Paraglaciecola psychrophila 170: one gene and its partner. The protein of the gene in region 2 binds, or shares a complex with, the protein of the main gene of each other region. Links are inferred from orthologs where the notes say so. Each region holds a gene or a part of one and is shown on either strand. Other genes may lie near its edges. The genes, in order: uvrA and mfd.

Evidence for each region.
Region 1: the proteins of mfd (region 2) and uvrA are in contact, whole or in part, in a crystal structure (PDB 4DFC), measured with the Escherichia coli proteins. The link is inferred for Paraglaciecola psychrophila 170 from one-to-one orthologs.

The regions. Positions count from the first base shown.
Region 1 is NC_020514.1:5,074,200-5,080,826, forward strand. Bases 3,263-6,603 are described here. They hold uvrA (excinuclease ABC subunit UvrA), read right to left. Parts: upstream 6,298-6,603; coding sequence 3,463-6,297; downstream 3,263-3,462. Other genes in these bases: C427_RS22355 (acyl-CoA thioesterase), read right to left, coding at 3,263-3,456. In the rest of the region: ppa (inorganic diphosphatase), read left to right, coding at 104-652; C427_RS22335 (Gfo/Idh/MocA family protein), read left to right, coding at 745-1,722; C427_RS22340 (DUF3299 domain-containing protein), read left to right, coding at 1,839-2,312; more of C427_RS22355, read right to left, coding at 3,061-3,262. UniProt on the Escherichia coli protein: The UvrABC repair system catalyzes the recognition and processing of DNA lesions. UvrA is an ATPase and a DNA-binding protein. A damage recognition complex composed of 2 UvrA and 2 UvrB subunits scans DNA for abnormalities.
Region 2 is NC_020514.1:2,960,154-2,967,481, reverse strand. The notes cover bases 1,055-5,096. They hold mfd (transcription-repair coupling factor), read right to left. Parts: upstream 4,750-5,096; coding sequence 1,255-4,749; downstream 1,055-1,254. Other genes in these bases: C427_RS12950 (PilZ domain-containing protein), read right to left, coding at 4,773-5,096; C427_RS12960 (CsiV family protein), read right to left, coding at 1,055-1,255. Also shown: more of C427_RS12960, read right to left, coding at 1-1,054; more of C427_RS12950, read right to left, coding at 5,097-5,366; C427_RS12945 (lipoprotein-releasing ABC transporter permease subunit), read left to right, coding at 5,497-6,708; C427_RS12940 (phosphoribosyltransferase), read left to right, coding at 6,809-7,328. UniProt on the Escherichia coli protein: Couples transcription and DNA repair by recognizing RNA polymerase (RNAP) stalled at DNA lesions. Mediates ATP-dependent release of RNAP and its truncated transcript from the DNA, and recruitment of nucleotide excision repair machinery to the damaged site.

The DNA of each region.
Region 1 (6,627 bases), 2.1 Mb from region 2 along the record:
ATAATTGTACTTAGTCTGCACTTTAATCACTTTGTTGAGTTTCATCTTGTGTCTCAAGGCATTATAATCTTTGCTATAAAATTCAATAACTTTAGGTATTACTATGAGCCTTAACGCCGTACCCGCTGGTAAAAATTTACCAGATGAAATTAATGTAATAATCGAAATTCCTGCTCATTCTGATCCTGTTAAATATGAAGTGGACAAAGAATCTGGTGCCATTTTTGTTGACCGTTTTATGGCAACCTGTATGCACTACCCTACTAACTATGGTTATGTCCCGCATACGTTGTCTGAAGATGGCGATCCAGCTGATGTATTAGTGATGACACCTTTCCCACTTTTAGCTGGCTCAGTCATCAAGTGCCGCCCAGTTGGAGTGCTAAAAATGACTGATGAATCGGGTATAGATGCAAAAATTCTTGCCGTACCTGCTGATAAGTTATCAACAATTTATCGTGGTATTACTGATATAGATCATATTCCTGAATTAACTAAGCATCAAATACAGCATTTCTTTGAACATTATAAAGACCTAGAGCCGAACAAATGGGTGAAAATTGAGGGATGGGGAGACGCTGCAGCGGCTAAAGCCGAGTTAATCAACAGTGTTAAGTTATACGAAGCAGAAGAACAGAAACCTGCTTTTTAGTAAAGCTTGTCCACATCTAATTTTTTAAACAGCCGGTTTTAACCGGCTTTTTTATGGAAGTTATGGGTAATAGATCAAAAAAGAGATAAACCATGATTAAACTTGCTGTAATTGGGACAAACTGGATAACAGATAATTTTATTCAAGGAGCCTTGCAAACGGGTAGGTTTGAATTGTGTGCCGTCTATTCGCGATCCTTTGGGCAAGCGCAGAATTTTGGCCTCAAATATAATGTGAAGTATTTCTTTGATGACTTAGAGCTATTTGCAAGCTCAACAGAATTTGAGGCTGTGTATATTGCAAGCCCAAATTCTTTTCACAAGTATCAATCAATTCGAATGCTGAAAAGCAGCAAACATGTCATTTGTGAGAAACCTTTAGCTTCAGATTATACCTCAGCACAAGATATGTATAAAACTGCAGAAGAAAATGATGTGGTTCTATTTGAAGCATTTATGACGCCATATTTACCCAACTTTGCTGTTTTAAAACAAAATATTAAAGATATTGGAACGCTTCGAAAAGTGATGTTTAACTACTGTCAATACTCGTCTAGATATCCGAAATTTTTAAGAGGGGAAAACCCCAATACATTTAATCCATCGTTCTCAAATGGCTCCGTAATGGATATTGGTTATTATTGTTTAGGTGCAGCAATAGAGTTATTTGGCGAGCCAAAATCGGTGTATGCTACAGCAGATATTTTAGAATCTGGGGTTGATGGTAATGGCAGCATCATTCTAGGTTATAATGGGTTTGATGCTGTTTTAATGCATTCAAAAACCTCTAATTCATTTTTACCCAGTGAAATTCAAGGTGAACAAGCATGCCTACAAATTGAGATGATTTCGACTTGCAATAAAGTGAGTAGAATCGATCGTAATGGCCATATTACTGACTTGAGTGTAGGGCAAAAAGAAAACCGAATGTTCTATGAAGCAAACGCTTTTGCTGACCAAGTAATCATAAATAAAATTAATACTAAATCAAAAACACGATCCCTAACGTTGGCAAAAGTACTGACTGATGTGCGTATTCAAACTGGGGTTATTTTCCCAACAGACCCATAAACATGACAGCCCTTTTAACAAAGTTAAAAGGGTATAGGCATACACACGACGATGTCTAAAGCGAACTAATCAGAAATCATTTATTGGGCCAATCAAATTCAGGCAAATAAGAACTTATGATAAAAATGATCAATGCAACGTGTTTAATATTATTCTTGTTCAGTCAGATAATATTTGCCAAAGAACCACTAGAGCTTTTTTGGGAAGACATGGTGCCGCCAGATTATCAAACTCCCGATACTCCTTTGAGCCACGACGGCAATATGCTACAAATGGGACTAGATGCGCCCATAGTCGAGAGTCTAAATGGCAAGCTAGTAAAAATACCAGGATTTGTTGTTCCCTTAGAGGGTGACAACGAAACAACCACTGAATTTTTGTTAGTTCCGTATTTTGGTGCCTGTATTCATGTGCCACCACCACCAGCAAATCAAATAGTTTACGTGAAGTTTTTAGACGCGGTGCCGATAGATAATTTATATGATGCTGTTTGGGTCACCGGTACCCTATCCACAAAAGGGTGGGAAGGTGATTTGGCAACCGTGGGATATTCCTTAGTAGGTATCAGCGTCAGTCCCTATGATGGTTAAAAACACTGTAAAACTGCTAAATTAGCAATTAAAATTGTCTATGCTGATTTCCAAGTTCAGATGTAGTGCGTTATTTATATTCACAAATTCGCAGACACAGTACAAAGTTAATTTGATGAATTTTTTGACAAAAATGTCTATTACGCAAAAGCTGTTTCTCATTCCAATTATTGAAACCGTGGGTTTCTTAATACATTTAGGTATTACTACTTCAATAGCCCTAAAAAATGTGGGTTTATTAGAAAACGTGATTAGAAGTGCAATATCCCGCTTTAGATGTCACCAAAAGTGCATTGATCAAAATGGAAAGCATCAAGAACACAGCAATTTACTGAACAAATTCAGAAAACCATAGAACAACTTCAAAATGCGGCTCGTTCTGCAGTAAGTGTCATGGCTAAAGGCACTGAACAGGCGATAACCAGTGTTGAAACAGCCAATAAGGCCGGAGCTAGTTTGACGGTTATCACTGAAACAATTAGCCGTATTACCAGCATGAACGACCAAATTGCACTCTCCACCGGCGATCAACAAAATGTGGCCAGAACCATCAGTAATACTGTCGACGAAATCCATAATCGTACTGAAGAAACGGCCGCCAGTTCCAAAAAGCTTGCATCAGTAAGCTCAGAGCTTGCACAATTAGCTAAACATTTAGAAGGCATAGCTAAACAATTTAAGGTGTAATGCTAAAATCGCCCATAAAAAAACCGCAGATGCTAGTTTTTTTATGGAGTAATTAATATTTCTACCCAGAGTAACTATTAGCCAAAAGCTCGGCTTTTATACTTTTATTTATTGCTACAGCTTGTTTTGACTGATAATCAAAATGCACCATAGTTGTGGTGCCAGTCGCACATTTTTTTTGCTGCTGCCACAACTCCTGATAGACATCAAAAGAACTCCTGCCTATCCGACTGATAAATGTTCTAACCTGTACTTTCTGCCCATAAAAAATCTGCTCTAAAAAATCGACTTTATAACTGGCCAAAATGAGCGACCAGTTTTGCAAATCTAACTCAGGATTAAATAATTTAAAAATAGGCTCACGGCCGCTTTCAAACCAACCCACCAGCACAGTATTACTTACATGAGCCAAGGCATCTGTCTCGTAAAAACGCACATTAAACTCTTCACTAAACATGCAATATCATCCCTGCTGAAGCAATAATGTTTTAAGAAAACGTGCAGTATGCGACTCTTCTACATTGCAAATATCTTCAGGTGTTCCTTGGGCCACAATCTGACCACCACCAGAACCACCTTCAGGGCCAAGATCGATAACCCAGTCTGCCGTTTTTATCACGTCTAAGTTATGTTCAATCACCACCACGGTATTACCATGGTCACGTAATCTATGTAGAACATGCAATAGCTGTTTGATATCGTGAAAGTGTAAACCTGTTGTGGGTTCATCCAGAATATACAGAGTTTGACCGGTGTCACGTTTGGATAATTCTTTGGCTAACTTGACACGTTGTGCTTCACCGCCCGACAGCGTTGTTGCAGCTTGACCTAAACGTACATAAGACAAGCCCACATCCATCAGGGTTTGTAATTTTCTGGCAATAGCTGGGATAACATCAAAGAAAGGGCGAGCCTCTTCTACTGTCATATCCAACACTTGATGAATATTCAATCCTTTATACTGAATCTCCAATGTTTCACGGTTGTAACGTTTACCTTTACATAAATCACAAGGCACATATACATCCGGTAAGAAGTGCATTTCAACCTTAATCACACCGTCGCCTTGGCATGCTTCACAGCGTCCACCTTTGACGTTAAAACTAAACCGTCCGGGTTTATAACCACGAGATCTGGCTTCTTGGGTACCAGCAAACAATTCACGCACCGGCGTAAAAATACCTGCATACGTTGCGGGATTAGAGCGAGGAGTTCGGCCAATAGGGCTTTGATCAATATCCACCACCTTGTCCATAAACTCCATACCAGTAATGGTTTTATAAGGTGCAGGCTCCCCTGTAGTGGCGCCATTTAATTCTCTGTGGGCAATGCGATAGAAGGTGTCGTTTATCAGCGTCGATTTACCTGAGCCTGATACCCCCGTCACACACGTCATTAATCCTAGTGGTACTCTTAAAGTAACATCTTGCAAGTTATTACCAGTGGCCCCCTTTAGCACCACCCACTTATCTTGATCAATTTCAGTTCGTTTAGCTGGTATTTCAATTCTTTCTCTACCAGACAAGTACTTTCCTGTTAGCGAACGTTCACTCTTTTTAATATCTTCGATAGTGCCCTGAGCTACAATTTCGCCACCGTGTACACCCGCACCTGGGCCAATATCCAGCACAAAATCGGCAGCTCGGATCGCATCTTCGTCATGCTCAACCACAATGACTGTGTTACCTAAGTCGCGTAAGTGAATTAGGGTTTCCAATAACCTTGCATTGTCACGTTGATGTAAACCAATAGAGGGTTCATCAAGTACATACATAACCCCTACCAACCCAGCGCCTATTTGGCTAGCGAGCCTAATACGCTGAGCTTCGCCACCAGATAACGTATCGGCGCTGCGTGAAAGGGATAAGTAATTCAGACCTACGTTCACCAAAAACGTCAATCTATCATTGATTTCTTTGAAGATTTTTTCTGCTATTTTTAGGCGTTTACCGGTTAAAGTAAGATTTGCGAAAAACTTCAAAGCGTCGGCAATCGACATATCAGTAATGACATTAAGCGGTGTCTCACCAATAAATACGTTTCTGGCTTCTAATCTAAGACGTGAGCCAGAGCAGGTTGAGCAATGTTGCTGACTCAAATACTTGGATAACTCATCTCGTACCGCATTGGATTCAGTTTCTTTATAGCGTCGCTCCATATTTGGGATAATCCCTTCAAATGGATGTTTGCGTTCCATAATGTCGCCACGGTCGTTAATGTATTTAAACTTTAACGATGTGCCTTTACTGCCGTTTAACACAATATCTTTGGCCTGTTCATCGAGTTCTGCAAAAGGCACGGTCAAATCAAACTTGTAGTGATCAGCCACAGCTTGCAACATCTGAAAATAATAATAGCTGCGTTTGTCCCAACCCCTAATGGCGCCACCAGATAAACTGATTTCTTCGTTAGCAATAATGCGATGCGGGTCAAAAAACTGCCTTGTCCCCAAACCATCACAACTTTGACAGGCACCAGCAGGATTGTTGAAAGAGAATAACCGCGGCTCTAACTCAGCCATGCTATAGCCACAGTGTGGGCAAGCAAAGTTAGAAGAAAATACCAACTCTAACTTGTCAGGCTCGTCCATAAAGGCAACGGTTGCGGTGCCACCAGACAAGTTTAAGGCTGTTTCGAAAGACTCAGACAAACGAAGTTTTAAATCTTCACGCACTTTAAAACGGTCAACCACTACTTCAATAGTGTGCTTTTTGTGTAAGTCGAGATCAGGTGGATCCGACAAATCACATACATTTCCATCTATCCTAGCCCGAATAAACCCTTGCGCGGCTAGATTTTCGAGGGTTTTGAGATGCTCACCTTTACGAGCCTGAACCACAGGAGCAAGCAACATCAATTTAATATCGGCTGGCATATCTAATACCCGGTCAACCATCTGACTCACCGTTTGTGCATCTAATGGCACATGATGCTCAGGACAACGGGGCTCTCCTACCCGTGCATACAACAAACGCAAGTAGTCATAAATTTCTGTAATGGTGCCCACTGTAGAACGTGGGTTATGAGAAGTAGATTTTTGCTCGATGGAAATTGCTGGCGATAACCCCTCAATATGATCCACATCAGGCTTTTCCATCATGGATAGAAATTGACGAGCGTAAGCTGACAATGACTCTACATAACGTCGCTGTCCTTCTGCATACAAAGTGTCAAAAGCCAAAGAAGATTTACCTGAACCTGACAAACCGGTGATCACTGTCAGTTTGTCTCTGGGGATATCTAAATTGATGTTTTTCAGGTTGTGGGTTCTAGCCCCACGTACTTCTATTCTATCCATTAGTAACCAGATGTGCTGTAAAAGAACAATTATTACATACTCTGTAAATAGGCACTACGACCATTATCTGAATACAACAAGTTTATACACTAAATTAATCTTAAATGGCGCTAGACTTCCAACTAGCTTGCCAGTCTTTAAATACCGCAGTATAACCGCGATTTTTATTGCCTCGGTGACTTCTACTACAGAGCGTTCATCACTTATTTCAAATTGATCAAGTTGGCTATCAGGACTAGCATAACCACCTGGTTGCGTAGAGCTCCCAGCACTCATATGTGTAATGCCCATGGGCAAGAGGTTGTCACGAAAACGTTCACTTTCACGGGT
Region 2 (7,328 bases):
TAGGTGTTTGCTGCGTATTTTGGGTGTCGTCTTGTTCAATATTGATGGGCGATTCATCTGCCAACGCAGCAGCAATTCTTGCAAATAAGTCTTCAGTTACTGCTTCTGCTCCTATGCCATTAATATGTTTTATGAGCGCTTGTTGTTGTTCTGGAGTTAACCCGACTAGTTCTTGGTCAGGTAGGTAATACTCGTCTGTAGGTTGATTCAAACTATCAAACAAACTATCTGTATCGTCAACTACAGGTATACCATTGGCATCAAATTGCTCTGCAAAGTTTTCACCTGCAAACAATCTAAATGTGTGTGCATCTTCTCGTCCAAATTTAACTTCTTGACGCCAATTTACATGTAGGATTGGTGTGATATCTCGCTGCTTTTTAATTTTCTCATACAACTCATTCATATACATGGTTGCTGTGGGTAACAAAAAGGCACCGCGTTTTGTTTGCCATTCAGTTCCGTCTATGATGTCGGGAACGCGCTTTATTAGATCACTATGCTGACCGCTAGTACTGTCACTTTGTAATGCTATAATCGAATCAAAAGATGGATCAATTTGTTCGGCATAGGCACACAGTAAATTACTAGGAAGTTGCCATTCGACGAATTTCACCTCAATAGGGGGGCGAGCTAAATTTGTCTCTGGAGTTTGAGCTGTGTTGGCTTGATGATCTTCGTCATTATTAAGGTTTTGTTCTGAGTTATAAAAACTAACATTTCCGGCGTCAGCGGTCTTAGCTGAAGGTTTACTGTTATCGGTATTTGCAAATATATCTGTAGAAGCGACTTGATATTGAAAGTTTTCATCAGCGTCAACGGCTAAGATTTGGCTTTTTTGTTTTTGTTCTTCATCTTTCTGCGCAAAAGATGACGCATTGGTTTTGAGCACTGGCATGGCAAAGGCAAAATCTTGTTCATATTGTGTTTTTACTGCTAGTTGCTTTGAAGCCCGGCAATACGGCAAACCAGCCCGTAAATAGCTTAAATCAGGTTTCAAATAAGGCGTAAGTAAATCCAGAATGTCGCTAGATGGTTTTTCAAGCCGTGATTGTTTGAATTTTTCAGAGATATTGACCGTCTCTAAATTGCGTTCAAATAAAATCACTTCTACATCAAACCACCACTCATTTTCAACAGCATTCGCAGATTGAGTTAAAACGCTGGCAGTAAGCAGAATTGCAATGGCACCTCTTGAAGAAAAAGCACCCATGATTATTTGTTTTAGAGTATGAACAGTCATTTTATCTGTCATTAAGCAGCCCGTAATTGTTGGCTAAACTCGGTTAGCATATTATTGAACAGTTCAAGTCTATCTTTGGCGGATTCAGTAGGCACGTTAAATTTAAGTTTTTGCGGCCCATCTAATTTGTAAATTCTAGGTTGCGACTGAATTAGCTTGATAATAAAGCTTGGGTCAATCTGGGTTTTCTGTGAGAACTCTACAAATCCACCTTTATTAGTACCTTCTATTTTAGAAATACCAATTAGTTTGGCTTTTAATTTAAGCATAGCCATATCTAACAGGTTTTTAGCACTTTGAGGTAATAAACCAAATCTGTCTATCAGTTCTATTTGTAATTCATTGACGGCTCTTTCATCTTTGCAACTAGCCAACTTTTTATACAAAGATAAACGCATATTCACATCAGGAATATAATCATCCGGGAACAGAGCCGGCAAACGTAAATCAATATCCGTTTGTTCAGCCAGAGCGGCTTCCAAAGAGGGCTCTTTGCCTTCTTTAAGTGCTTCAACTGCTTGGTCCAGCATATCCATATATAAGGTAAAACCAATACTGGAAATCTGCCCTGATTGTCCATCGCCTAATAATTCCCCCGCGCCACGAATTTCTAAATCATGAGTGGCAAGGGCAAAACCTGCGCCTAATTCTTCTAGCGATGAAATAGCATCTAGGCGTTTCGCAGCATCTTTACTTAATCGCCTTGGATGCGGTGTAAGCAAATAGGCATAGGCCTGATGATGCGAGCGACCAACACGACCACGCAATTGATGTAATTGGGCCAGGCCAAGGTGATCAGCCCGGTCCATTACTATTGTATTAGCTGATGGCACATCGATACCTGTTTCAATAATAGTGGTACACAACAACACATTAAAACGTTGGTGATAAAAATCGGCCATGACTTTTTCGAGTTCACGCTCACGCATTTGGCCATGGCCAATAGCGATTCGTGCTTCGGGGACTATTTCTGCAATTTCTTGTGCTGTGCTCTCGATGGTATCTACTTCGTTATGCAAGAAATAAACCTGACCACCACGCAAGATTTCACGCATGATAGCTTCGCGAATTAACCCTTTGTTACGTTGCTGTACAAAGGTTTTGATTGGCAGACGTTTAGCCGGAGGGGTGGCGATAATAGACAAGTCGCGCATCCCACTTAACGCCATATTCAGGGTTCTTGGGATCGGGGTAGCGGTTAACGTTAGAATGTCTACATCTGAACGCAGCGCTTTGAATTTTTCTTTCTGGCGCACCCCAAACCTGTGTTCTTCGTCGATGATGACCAAACCTAAGTCACTAAATTTAAGGCTGTCTTGTAACAACGTATGTGTGCCCACTACTATATCAACTTTACCTTCACCGATAGCCTTAATGGTTTCTTTCGCATCTTTGGCACTTACAAATCGAGACAATACTTCAATTCTGAAAGGGCAATTCACAAACCGATCTTTAAAATTTTCAAAATGTTGACTGGCAAGTAACGTGGTAGGGACCAATATCGCAACTTGTTTACCCTGATTGGCAGCAATAAAAGCTGCGCGCATTGCGACTTCAGTTTTACCAAAACCAACATCACCACAAACTAATCTGTCCATGGCATTGGCCGAGCCCATATCTTGGATCACGGCATTAATGGCTTTTTGCTGATCTATGGTTTCTTCAAAGGGGAAGCTGTCACTGAACGATTGATATTCGTCCCACGCAATTTTGAACGCATAACCAGGTTTGGCAGCTCGTCTAGCGTACACATCTAATAATTGAGCGGCTACATCACGGACTTTTTCCGCAGCTTTTTTCTTGGCTTTAGACCAGGTGTCGGTGCCTAAATGATGCAGAGGTGCATGGTCAATATCACCGCCGCTATAACGGCTAATTAAGTGCAGAGATGCAACAGGTACATATAACTTTGATTGTTTGGCATATTCGATGGTTAGGTATTCTGTGGTAATACCGCCTGCATCTAGGGTTTGCAAACCTAAATAACGACCTACTCCGTGTTCAAAATGCACCACTGGCTGGCCTACCTGCATTTCTGCCAAGTTTCGAATTATGGCATGTTCATCGGTGCCTTGGCGTTTGTCACGCTTGCGACGATGGCTGATTTTATGCCCGAGTAATTCTGTCTCGGTGATAAACGCAATCGCGCATTTTGGTTCATTTAATAAAAAACTAAACTCGGCAGCACCTACAGAAATACCAACAGGTTCGGCGCTTTTAATAAAGTCATCAAAACTTTCAAAAACCTTGGGTTTAATTTCTGCTTTTACGAGTATCTCTAAAAGACCTTCACGGCGCCCGGCAGATTCAGCGCTAAACAACACTTTAACTTTTTGTTTTTGCCACAGGTCTACTTGTTGTTTAAGTGATGTCCAGGGTACCTTATTTTGTGGTTTTAGAGCGACGTCACCCACCGGCGAAGTGGCAAAGTTAACACTACCATTTTTCTCATCTGCGGCTTGGTTTTGAATTTGAACCCTTGGCCATTCTTTTAAGGCACCAAATAGCTCTTCATAACGCATAAAAATATCAGAAGGAGGCAATAAGGGCCTAGCGAGGTTATAGCGCAGTTGTTCGTATCTGTGGTTGACATCTTTCCAATGATTTTCATGTGCGGTTTGTAAATCACCATGCATTATTACGGTGGTGTCTTGATTCAGGTAGTCAAATAACGTAGCTGTTTCTTCAAAAAACAACGGCAAATAATATTCTATACCACCTGGCATTAGGCCTTTACCTACTTGGTAATAAATAGATTCTTTGCTGTTATTTGCATCAAACTTGCCGAGATACTGCTGCCTAAACAACAAACTGGCTTCTTTATCAGTGGGAAACTCTCTGGCAGGTAACAGTTTTATTTCATCAACCTTATCACCGGAGCGCTGAGTTTCCGGATCAAAATGCCGAATGGTATCCACTTCATCATCAAATAAATCTATGCGATAAGGGTGCTGACTGCCCATAGGAAATAAATCGATGATACTGCCACGTATAGAAAACTCGCTGTGACCCATCACTTGGTTAACATGTAAATAGCCGGCGCGCTCTAATCCTGAGCGAAAACTATTAATCTCTAACTTTTGATTTATCTTCAATATCAGCAAATATCTACTAATATAATCTACCGGTGCCATTCGCATCATTAGGGTATTGATGGGTACAATAAACACTCTACGTTCGTTTTGTGTGAGTTGGTAGAGGGTTTCTAGACGCTGTGAAACAATATCTTGATGAGGTGAAAAGTTGTCATAGGGCAGGGTTTCCCAATCAGGAAATAGTTGCACATCGACAGATTGATCCTGCAAAAAATAATCCAGCTCTTTTTCAAGCTTAATAGCACTGGGTGTATCTGCGGTAACCAATAATATTGGGCCAGTCGCCAGCTTCGTGGCATTGGCCAAGACAAGAGCCGTGCTGCTGCCTTGGAGATTACCCCAATGGCGAATATCATTTTTGGTTTTAAGGGTGTTGTTTGGTAAAGGCGGTGAAAAAATACTCTGAGTCATTGATCGCTTTCGTTTTAGTTCTTTTAGGTTTTTTCTTGGTTCTTGCGTTTACGTAAATTTGCCGTTTGTAAATGTAAACTGGCTGTGACTAACAAGTCTTGATCTTCTTCACGTATACGAGTAAAAATCAAGGACACATGGTACGTGTCATCGACAGGCTTACAAGCAATAACTTCAGCAAAACAAAAAATGGCTGAGGCCTCTTCTCTTAGAAATAGCTTGAGTTCAATGGTACCGCCTATTGATAATTCGTTTTCACAACTAAGAACTATGCCGCCGCCGCCAAATTGTATCGAATCATAAGTATGTTTATGATTTGCATGTTGTTGCAAAATCAGAGACATCATTAAATCAATTTTTCGCGATTGATGATTCAGAAATTCTGCTAGCTCAATGGCGTGTTCACCTAAACGCCGAAGTGGTCGCAAGGCTTTTGTGTCGATGGCAGAAAGTTCGCTAGCTATTTGAAACTCGTAAGGCATATGTTGATGTAAATCATCAATTTCGGGCAATACAAAATCGTCTGCTAATAAACGCATATTGACTGGAATATTGTGATTGATCATAAAAAACTCATCGAATTGTTGATGTTTTTGATAAAGCGTTAAGTTCTGCATATTCTCTCCCAGCTTTGCTTTGCTTGTTAGATTTACTTCAGGCACGTATTATTCAACATCATTCATCACTATACCAACAGTTAAACCTTTATTTTTTTAACTGTTTTGTTGTTATAAGAGTTTCTTTTTTATGTTTTACCCACTTTCAGCCTTTATTGGTTTACGTTACGCCAAAGCTACTAAAGGCAGTCATTTTATTGCATTTATAAATTTTTTCTCTGTTGCAGGCATCGCCCTTGGCTTGATGGCCTTGATCACCGTTTTATCTGTGATGAATGGTTTTGAAGGGGAACTTAAATTACGCAATTTAGGGATCACGCCTCATGTGTTGGTACAAAAAAAGATTGATACTGATATTACACCTAATATGTTCGAGCATATTGAAGGTGTGATTGCCAGCGCCCAACAGATCGATTCAGAAGGCATAGTGCAATCCTCTCAAGGGCTCAAAGGGGTCATGTTTCAAGGCATTCAACCCGATGTGATGCAGCGCTCCTCAATTATTGCTGAAAATATGTTATCCGGCCGGCTGACCGATTTAGTTAAAGGTGAATATGGAATTATCATTGGCCGCGCTCTGTCTATTAAATTAAATTTACGGATGGGCGAACCAGCCCGTCTGATCGCGTCTGAAAACAGTTACTTCGGTCCCTTTGGGCGTATCTACAGCCAGAGAGTGTTCCGCGTCGTAGGCATATTTGATATGGGCTCTGCCTTGGACGATAAAGCCGTGTTAATGCACATTGATGATGCCGCTAGGTTATTAAGAGGTAAAAAATCGAAATTAGCCCAAACACGTTTGTTTTTAGCTGATGCCTTTAATTATAAAAGTGTGGTGCAGGCATTAGAAGCCCAAGGCTATAGCTCAACCAACTGGCGTGACCAGCAGGGCGTGTTATTCGACGCAGTGAAGATGGAAAAGAATATGATGTCGCTGATGTTGTTGCTAATTATCTCGGTCGCAGCTTTTAACATAGTATCGGCTCTGGTCATGGTGGTGACCGAGAAACAAGGTGATATCGCTATACTCTTAACGCAGGGCATGACCCGCAATAATATTATGGGTATTTTTCTGTTTAATGGTATTTACAACGGTATAAAAGGCACTGCGATTGGTGTGGTGACGGGTGTATTATTGGTGACTCAAATCAATAATGTGATCAAGTTATTTAATTTACCCATATTTTTGAGCCCCGGGGGGCAGGGTGTTCCCACCGATTTACAATGGCAACAAGTGGTATTTCTTATTGTCACGTCACTTATTTTATGTTTTCTGGCTAGCCTTTATCCAGCGTATCGCGCCGTAAGAGTTAATCCGGCGGATGCTTTAAAATATGAATAAGTCGAGCTTCGGTATACAATAGTAGGCTATAAGTTTTATCTTGCTGCACCTTGGGTGCAGCCGCGTTGTCAACTGCGCTCTAAATTTTAAGGTTCATGTAATGGAAAAAACGTTTATCACTGCACAACAGCTACTTGAAGATTCATTTCGAGTAGCCGCTCAAGTTTATGAAAGTGGCTTTCGCCCACATTTTATAATCGGTATTTGGCGTGGCGGTGCACCCATTGGTATCGCAGTGCAAGAGTATTTTGATTTTAAGAAAGTTGAAACTGATCATATAGCCGTGCGTACTTCTTCATATTATGGAATTGGTCAACAATCTAAAACCATCAAAGTGCACGGTTTACATTACTTGATTGAAAACGCCAATGCCGAAGACAGCCTATTAATTGTTGATGACGTATTTGATTCAGGCCGCAGTGTTGAAGCTTTGATGAAACAAATTAAAAATTTATCTCGGGCAAATATGCCAAAAGATGTGCGTATAGCTTGTCCGTATTATAAACCTCAAAATAACAAAACTGACATCGTGCCTGATTATTATGTGCACGAAAGTGACGAATGGTTAGTCTTTCCCCATGAAATATCTGGACTCACACCAGATGAAATTATTAAAGGCA